DNA from 2 places in the Paenibacillus roseipurpureus genome. Region 1 is predicted to be linked to the other one. Evidence: riboswitches for the same ligand, from Rfam matches in the RefSeq annotation. Region 1 holds a riboswitch; the other holds the start of a gene.
What was found. Region 1 has a riboswitch for thiamine pyrophosphate ahead of thiC (phosphomethylpyrimidine synthase ThiC). Riboswitches for the same ligand answer to the same signal wherever they lie in the genome.
Positions count from the first base shown of each region.

Region 2: it holds a riboswitch for thiamine pyrophosphate, as region 1 does, so the genes downstream of both, MJB10_RS23405 (thiamine phosphate synthase) here and thiC (phosphomethylpyrimidine synthase ThiC) in region 1, are expected to answer to the same signal.

Region 1 covers NZ_CP130319.1:414,617-419,215, forward strand. The annotation lists gene fumC (class II fumarate hydratase) at 1-658, shown strand, start outside; gene MJB10_RS01920 (hypothetical protein) at 714-968, shown strand; gene thiC (phosphomethylpyrimidine synthase ThiC) at 1,029-2,786, opposite strand; TPP riboswitch at 3,038-3,144, opposite strand; gene bioC (malonyl-ACP O-methyltransferase BioC) at 3,183-4,055, opposite strand; gene MJB10_RS01935 (alpha/beta fold hydrolase) at 4,045-4,599, opposite strand, start outside.
Region 2 covers NZ_CP130319.1:5,182,307-5,186,905, forward strand. The annotation lists gene thiD (bifunctional hydroxymethylpyrimidine kinase/phosphomethylpyrimidine kinase) at 1-167, opposite strand, end outside; gene MJB10_RS23385 (thiazole synthase) at 487-1,254, opposite strand; gene thiS (sulfur carrier protein ThiS) at 1,258-1,461, opposite strand; gene MJB10_RS23395 (hypothetical protein) at 1,522-1,668, opposite strand; gene thiO (glycine oxidase ThiO) at 1,655-2,845, opposite strand; gene MJB10_RS23405 (thiamine phosphate synthase) at 2,842-3,468, opposite strand; TPP riboswitch at 3,580-3,678, opposite strand; gene hflK (FtsH protease activity modulator HflK) at 3,833-4,599, shown strand, end outside.

The DNA.
Region 1 (4,599 bases):
CGAAGCGCTGACCCGCGAGACGGGTACACGCTTCGTCTCGGCGGAAAACAAGTATCATGCGCTGACCAGCCATGATCAGATCGTATACGCCCACGGGGCGCTCAAAGCGCTGGCGGCGAACTTGATGAAGATAGCCAACGATGTTCGGTGGCTATCGAGCGGCCCCCGCTGCGGGATCGGTGAAATCACGATCCCGGAGAACGAGCCCGGCAGCTCGATTATGCCAGGCAAGGTCAACCCCACGCAGAGCGAAGCGATGACGATGGTCGTGTGCCAGGTGATGGGCAACGATGCGGCCATCGGCTTCGCCGCCAGCCAGGGCAATTTCGAGCTGAACGTGTTCAAGCCCGTGATCATACACAACTTCCTGCAGTCCGTGCGGCTGCTAGCGGATAGTATGCGCTCATTCAATGACCATTGCCTCGCAGGAATGGAGCCGAACCGCGCAGTCATTCAGCGCAATTTGGAGCAATCGCTCATGCTGGTCACGGCGCTCAACCCGTATATCGGGTATGAGAAGGCAGCCAGCATTGCGAAGCAAGCGCACAAAGAAGGGCTGACGCTAAAAGAGTCAGCGGTGCGCAGCGGCTATTTGACAGCCGAGCAGTTCGACAGCTACGTTCGGGCGGAGGATATGGTGCATCCGAAGGCGACGTGAAACTGGCGACCCGCTGCATTTATTGAGGAAACCAAGCGCCAGGCGAAGGATCTGGATGAAACGAACGTTCAGATTCAGTCCATTCAAGGCGTCGGGACGGAGGCCGTTCGAACGCTGGAGATCAACATGGTCGAGTACAAAACGAGAGCTTCGGAAGTTTCCAACGGAAGAGACGGCTGCGGGCACAGAAGAAGTGCTGTCAAGCGTCGAAAGTCAGCTGCACATGTTCACCAATATGCATGAAAAAGCGCTAGAGCTGCAGGTCGTCATGGGCACCTTAACTTCAGCAGTTGAGCGCTTCCGCGTATAGCTTAGAGTCAAAATAAAAGTGCCAGAAAAGTCCATTGGACTTCTGGCACTTTTTTCCTATCTAGTAGATCGACCCTCCCGCCGATCGGAAAGCGTCGGCTTTCTCTTTCATGCCGCTTTCGATCGCTTCCTGTGTCTCGAGTCCGTGCTCGGCGGCGTAGTCGCGGATATCCTGCGTGATGCGCATGCTGCAGAACTTCGGTCCGCACATGGAGCAGAAGTGCGCGGACTTGGCCGCGTCGGCTGGCAGCGTCTCATCATGGTAGGCCATGGCCCGCTCAGGGTCGAGCGAGAGGTAGAACTGGTCGCGCCATCTGAACTCGAAGCGTGCCTTCGAAAGCGCATCATCCCGAAGACGAGCGCGGGGATGACCTTTAGCCAGATCGGCGGCGTGCGCAGCGATTTTGTACGTAATGACCCCTTCCTTCACATCTTCCTTGTTCGGCAGTCCGAGATGCTCCTTCGGTGTAACGTAGCACAGCATAGCGGTGCCGAACCATCCGATCATCGCGGCCCCAATGGCCGAGGTAATATGGTCATAGCCAGGGGCAATGTCCGTCGTGAGCGGGCCAAGCGTATAGAACGGCGCCTCCTGACAAACCTCAAGCTGCCTGTCCATGTTCTCTTTGATCATATGCATAGGCACATGGCCAGGACCCTCGATCATCACCTGAACATCGTGCTTCCAGGCGATTTTCGTTAATTCGCCAAGCGTGGCAAGCTCACTGAATTGCGCCTCGTCATTGGCATCCGCGATCGAGCCCGGCCTGAGACCATCGCCGAGGGAGAAGGAGACGTCGTATTTTTTCATGATTTCACAGATTTCTTCGAAATGGGTGTACAAAAAATTCTCCTGATGATGCGCCAAACACCATGCCGCCATGATCGATCCGCCCCGGGAAACGATGCCTGTGACGCGCCCCGCGGTCAGCGGAATGTAGCGCAGCAAGACCCCCGCATGTATCGTAAAATAGTCAACACCCTGCTCGGCCTGTTCAATCAGCGTATCGCGAAAAACCTCCCAGCTGAGATTCTCGGCTTTGCCATCGACTTTCTCCAGCGCTTGATAGATCGGCACCGTCCCGACGGGGACTGGGGAGTTACGCACGATCCATTCGCGTGTGGTATGAATATTTTTACCAGTCGAAAGGTCCATAATCGTATCGGCGCCCCAGCGGATCGCCCACGTCATTTTCTCCACTTCTTCCTCGACCGAGGAAGCGACGGCAGAGTTGCCGATATTGGCATTGATTTTGACATGAAAATGACGCCCAATAATCATCGGTTCACACTCGGGATGATTAATATTAGCCGGAATAATCGCACGCCCAGCGGCGACTTCGCCACGGACGAATTCGGGCTCCAGCCCTTCGCGAATGGCGATAAACGCCATTTCTGGCGTGATAATGCCTTGGCGCGCGTAATGCAGCTGTGTTACATTACCGCCATTGACCGCGCGAAGCGGCATGTGCTGGGGACAGGGAAAAGCCTCGACGCCTCGCTTCTGGACCAGTTCCTCCGAAACGAAGCCGTTGTCGATCGGCAGGATGACCCGTCCAGCATACGCCTCCACATCGCCGCGCTCCTCAATCCAAGATTTGCGAAGAGGGGGAAGCCCCTTTCGAACATCGGCAACATAATCTGGATCGGTATAAGGTCCGCTAGCATCGTACACGCGGATCGGTTCGTTCTCCTGCTCGCCGCCTCGTCCAGTCGATGGCGATAAAGCAATCTCCCTCATCGGCACAAGCACATCACCGCGCTGCCCCTTTACATACACTTTGCGGCTGCCAGGCAGCGGCGTTGTCATCATTGTCATTTCATTTAACCTCCCATGAGTGATGGGAAACCCCTAGCTGACGCGGATCTGATGCTATGCGCTGAATGCGTACTTATGCTTATCCATCTTCCTACCGACTTCCGCTGAGGCGAACAACAAAAAAACCGCCCCAACGAAAGGGCGGTGGATGTCGCGTTCAGCTTCTAAACCGAGCTGCAACGGGCGCAGCTAAGCTTAAACAAGGACAGTGGCATGTAGAGCCGAATGGCTGCACATTCACGTCCTATTTCGCACGTACATTCCCACTTTCCTACGCTGGCATGACCCAGATCAGGTTCAAAGGGACCAAGGCATCAGCCTGTGTCTCAGCCCATAACGGGCGCCCCTAGTGGATTTCCTGGTTTGACTATACGATCTTTTCTAGTATTTGTCAATTTATTCCTGTGCTAGAAAAAGATAAACCTCATACGTTGCACGAATGCCTTTCGGGCTGCTGAACGCCTGCTCATAATGCCCATACATCTGGGTAAAAAGCCGGCGTGATCCGAGCCCTCGCGAAGGTGAAGCCTCGGACGTGCTTGCGCCCACCGCCTTAACGGCATGGAGAAAATCGCTGACCGAAGCATGCTCCTCCACGTGTAACCACTGTTCAAATGCGCGATCTGAAAAGCCTGCTGCTTGGAGCAAACGATCCCATGCGTCCCCAGAAGGGAAAGATTTGCCGTGGCGCTGTGGCGTCAGGCCATTGGCACAATAAGCCTTGGCGAAAGCTTGGTGTAATTCGTGAAACGTCTCGGGGCCAAAAGTTGAAAAAGCAATCACACCGCCTGGTCGAAGTAATCGACGAAGGCTGACAAGCGTTCGCTGCGGATCGCGCAGCCATTGGAAGCAAGCATTCGATATGATAATGTCGAACGAAGCTGGTGCAGCATTCGCTGCCCAGAGCTCGACGTCCTCGAGCAGGAACTGGACTTGCGTCTTGCTTTGCTCGGCTAGATCTCCACGCTGTGCGCTCACACGCTGGATCCGTTGCTGCGCAGCCGCCAGCATAGCAGGCGCGAGATCGACAGCCGTGATTGAAGCGGGGGGTGGCTCGGTTAATTCAGTTAGGAGCTTCTCCGTCACATAGCCCGTTCCGCAGCCAATTTCCAGAATGTCAGACGTACGAACCCCTGATGCCGGCAGCCGTCCTTTAAGCGATTGGAGAAGCGCGTTTGCCATGCTGCGCTGCACATGGGCATGCGCATCGTAGGCGCCAGCTGCACTCCGGTCAAATTGCCGCTGAATCGCGGTTTGGCTATCTGTCATGCCACCAGCTCCTTATGGATGCCGCAACCCAAGCTGCACTCCCGAGGAAGGGGGCATGCCCACCGCCTTCGACGGCAAGCAGTGTTGCGTGAGGCAGATTGCTATGCAGCTCTTGGGCAGCTGGGAATGGACAAATCGTATCTTCTGTGCCATGTACAAGCAGAACAGGGCACTTGATGCCAGGGAGCATTGGCAAAAGGTTTAAGCTCCGCAGGGCTTCCAGTCCTGCCAAAAGCGCAGGCGTTGACCACTGACCAGGCGCGATAGCGTCGCTATGATCTGAAGCGCTGTCGGCTGACTGCCACACTGCCAGTCGGAAAGCGTGCTCCGTCGCTTCCCGATCTTGCTTCAGCCCTGTGATCATGCGTCTCAGGTAGGCATCAGCCCAGCCGAGATGCTTTTGCTCGTTAGCGCGCGTGAACTTGGCTGTTGCGGAGAAGAGCACCAGGCCGTCCGCAAGTCCTTGTGTTGCGAGGTGCAACGCTAAGCATCCGCCAAGCGACCACCCCGCGATGAGCACGGGGGCAGAGCGCCAATCACAGTG
Region 2 (4,599 bases), 1.1 Mb from region 1:
CTCATCGGATAGACACCCTGTACACCCAGCGTATTCTGCGCCGTCACAGCCGTAATCACCGACATCCCGTACACGCCAAGCTCCTGAAACGTCTTCAGATCCGCCTGAATACCCGCGCCACCGCCGCTATCCGAGCCTGCAATCGTCAAAGCTTTGTATATCGCCACGATGCTCCTCCTCTCTAATTTGTCTATATCTATACGAATGCACCTTTTAATTCATCACTTTAACTAATAACCAAGCTACCTGCCTGCTAAGCAACCGTTCCTGCAAATGTGCAGCAATTAACTCATCACGCACACAAATATCTCAATTTGCTGCAAATCTGCAGGAAATTTGGCTGCTTTAGCTTGTTTTAAGAGATTTCGGACCAAATTTCTGTACTTTTGCAGCAATTTGCTCCGAAACAGTAAAAAGAGTAGAAAAATACTGCATTTTCGCAGGATTTACTAGTCAGCCTCGCCCGCCAACTCCCCACACTCCGCCTCACACCCTGCTCAAGCCCTCCATCGGGCTGCTCGCCGAAGCGTAGCGCTTCTTCGGAATGCGTCCCGCTTCGAAACCTGCACGTCCTGCCTCGATTGCCAGTTTCATGGCGTAGGCCATTTTTACAGGGTCCTTCGCACCCGATACCGCTGTATTGAGCAGGACGCCGTCCGCGCCCATTTCCATAGCCAGTGCCGCATCAGAAGGTGCACCAATACCTGCATCTACGATAACAGGAACCGATGCTTGCTCAATGATGAAGCTCAAGTTCAACGGGTTGATGATCCCCTGTCCTGTGCCGATTGGCGAAGCGCCTGGCATGATCGCATGAACGCCGAGCGCTTGCAGACGTTTGGCAAGCAGCACATCGTCCGACGTGTATGGAAGCACGATGAAGCCTTCCTCGAGCAGCATTTCGGATGCTTTGAGCGTCTCTACGGGATCTGGCAGCAGCGTCATTTCATCGCCGATAACCTCGACTTTGATCATATCGCACAAGCCCGAAGCCTTCGCCAATCTGGCAATGCGCACGGCTTCTTCGGCCGTTTTGGCGCCTGCAGTATTCGGAAGCAGCGTGAAGTTGGCCGTATCCAGCATCGATAAGAAATTCGGCTGACTTGCCTCGAAAATATTCATCCGCCGCACCGCGAACGTCAAAATTTGTGACTCCGAGACCTCTACGGCTTGCTTTTGAATATGAAAATCAGGAAATTTCCCCGTGCCTAGCAGTAAACGTGAACGAAATTCATATGGACCGATTTTTAACATGTGTTATCCTCCTCCTACAAAATGAACGATTTCGATTTGATGCCCTTCGGCGACTTGCGCCCCAGCGTGATCTTCCCTATGTAAAATGGTGGCGTTGTGCTCCACGACTAGCATTTTGTCGCTTAAATCGAAGTGGGCCAGCAGCTCATCAATTGTGCGAATAGCATCAGGTACTTCGACGCGTTGACCATTAATGTGCAAGTTCAATGACGATCCGCTCCTTTCTTAAAATACTTCCAGATACCGCACGGCGCCGCGGGTAGCACTTTAAGGCTCTTCTCGGGCCTTATTGACGTGCACGGGCGTCAGGTTCGTTGCTTTAACGCCCCAGAAGGGCGCTAATCCTCCGGTACCGCTAGCCTCAGCAGGATGCGCGGCACTGTTAGGCCATTCACGGTCCTTACTGGCGCACATGTGCCAGCGTCAAAGCAGAGTCCCCCCGACTCCCCCTCAGGGTCGTCTCCGACACGTCTGGGCTGAATGCATCCAGCCAAGGAGCCAAAGACGCCAGCTCGTCGCCGTCCGCGCCGAGCAGCCAATCCGCCATCACCTTGCCGGTGATGGGGCTTAATAGAATCCCGTTGCGGTAATGCCCGCAAGCGGTATACAACCCCTCCATCGCCGTCACCTTGCCGATGTAGGGCAGCCCGTCGGCGGTCTGCGGGCGCAGCCCCGACCAAGCCTTCTCCCACTCGGCATCGCCGAGTGAAAGCATCATGCCCCGCGCGCGATCCATCAGCTCAGCGAGCCCCGCCAGCGACACCTTGCGGTCGTAGCTGTGCGGCACCACCGTCGCGCCGACCACCAGCCGTCCGCCGGCTTTCGGCACGATATAGCACCCTGGCGTAAACAGTGTGCGCTTTAATAACGGCTTCGGCGTCCTGACGGAGAAGCACTCGCCCTTCACAGGAAACATCGGCAGCTCCACGCCGATGCCCGCCAGCAGCTGACCGCTCCACGTCCCGGCGGCGACGACAACGTGGTCGCTGTAGCGCGGCCCGGCGGCGGTCATCACGCCGATGACGCGGCTCCGCTCGGTCAGCAGCCCTTGCACCTGGGCGTAAGGCTGCACCTTCGCCCCGAGCACCTGCGCAGCTTGCGCGAAAGCCGCCGCAAGCTGTGGCGCCTCTACCTGCCCATCCTCGGGCAGGTAGAGGGCACCGCGCGTCGCACCGCTAAGCGCGGGCTCCAGCCCAGTGGCTTCAGCTGCGCTGAGCCACTGGGCTCGCTCGCCCGCGGCGCGCTGAAGCGTCTCCCGCGCGCGCAGCTCCTCCTCTTGAACGTCGCTGAGCGCGACGTTAAGCAGCCCCTCACGGACGAGACCGATGTCGATGCCCGTGAGTTCTCGCAGTTCCCCGCTAAGCTCGGGGAACATCGATCTACTCAGGCGCGCCCACTGGAACAGGGCGCCCGTGTCTTCCATCTCGGACTGCGCGCCAAGCATGCCTGCCGCCGCAGCCGAGGCTTCCATCCCGAGCTGGCCGCGTTCCAGCAGGGTGACGGACTGTCCTCTTTTCGCCAAATAGTAGGCAATCGACGCCCCAATGACCCCTCCGCCTACGATAATGACGGCTGTTTCTGATTTATTCATCCGCTCACCTCCATACGTTGAAGCTCCTGTTGATAGGCTCTGACAGCTCCCAACGGATCAGCTGCATCCCAAATCCCGCTCATCACTGCGATGCCTGCGGCGCCTGCCTCCACAACAGATTTCACCCTCGCAGGTGTCATCCCTCCGATCGCAATAACGGGAATGTTAACATGGTTAACCACCTCGCGCAGCACATCCAAACCTCTAGGCGACACACCCTGCTTCGAATTCGTCTCAAACACATGACCGAAAATAAGGTAGTCAACGCCCTCTTCCTCGCGCCATTTTGCCTCATCTGTGTGATGTACCGAAGCGCCTACTCGTGAATGTCCCTTATCCCGATGCTCTCGCTGCAAAGCCCTGAAATTGCTTGCTCCTGTAAGCTGCACACCGCCCGTCTGCAGGGCCGCAGCCACTTCTGGAAAACTGTTTATCACTATCTTCTCAAGGGGAATCCCTTGCTCAATCACATGCTGCACACCGAGGAATACCTCATCAGGCGACTTGGTTTTCTCACGAATATGAATCGACGTCACATAGGGATGAATCTCCGCAGCGATCGCAGCCAACGAAGGCCAAGACAGCTTTCCATTCGATATGACGTGCAGTTCTTTCTCTGGCATGAAAGGTCGACTCCTCCCGTACTGTAGCCCCCTGTGACGAACGCCAAAAACCACTTTCCCAAGGAAAGTGGTTGAAATATGCCGCTGTATACACCGTTCAATGCGCCCAGTCATACGCTCATTCCACTTTCCTCCGCTGGCATAAACCAGATCAGGTTCAAAGGGTTCAGTTTCCACTGTCTCAGCCTCACGGCGCCCCTAGGGATTCATTCTTATACAATTGATAAATATTATCATAGCACGGCATCCAACTCTTGGAAATAAGAAATTTCCTAACCTCCTTGCCCATCTGCCCTTGAAACCATTTCCAAACTCTCCCGTATACCATTACAACAATAACTTATCTTAGAAGGAGTGTTCTTCCTTGGAACCTTTTGTGCTGCAAGAACCTGATCGCAGACAACCATCCTCCGTTCCGCCAGGCATAACCCGCAAAATCATCGCGGGCGTGATTGGCCTCCTCGTCCTCATTTTTGGGTGGTCCACCTTCTATACCGTGCAGGAACATGAGAAAGCAGCCATTCTTACACTAGGCAAATTTACGGGTGAAAAAGAGGCTGGGCTGCACTTCAAGCTGCCTTATCCGCTTCAACAAGCGATTGTGCTTCCTGCTAAAAAGACACAGCGCATCCAAATTGGCTTCCGTGAAGCCAATGGTAAAATTACCCCCGTTGAGGAAGAAGCGATGATGATTACGGGGGATGAAAATATTTTATCCGCTGATGCGGTCGTAGAATGGAATATCAGTGATATGCGTGACTATCTCTATAATATTGATAACGCTGAACAGTTCCTTCGTAACTCTGCAAGTGCGGCCATTCGCTCCGTTATCGGCTCTACTGCGCTGGATTTCGCCATTACAGAAGGGAAAACCGAAGTGCAAGGCAAAGTAAAAGAACGACTGATCGAGATGCAAACGAAGTATGAAACTGGCATCCATATCGTCGACTTGAAGTTCCAAGATATTGAGCCGCCAGCTGGCGATGTGCAGAATGCTTTTAAAGATGTCACGAACGCGCGCGAAGAGAAAAATACGAAAATTAACGTGGCTCAGAAATATGAAAATGATATCCTCCCTCGTGAACGAGGCAACGCGCAAGCGCTGCTGGAGAATGCGGAGGCGCAGAAGAA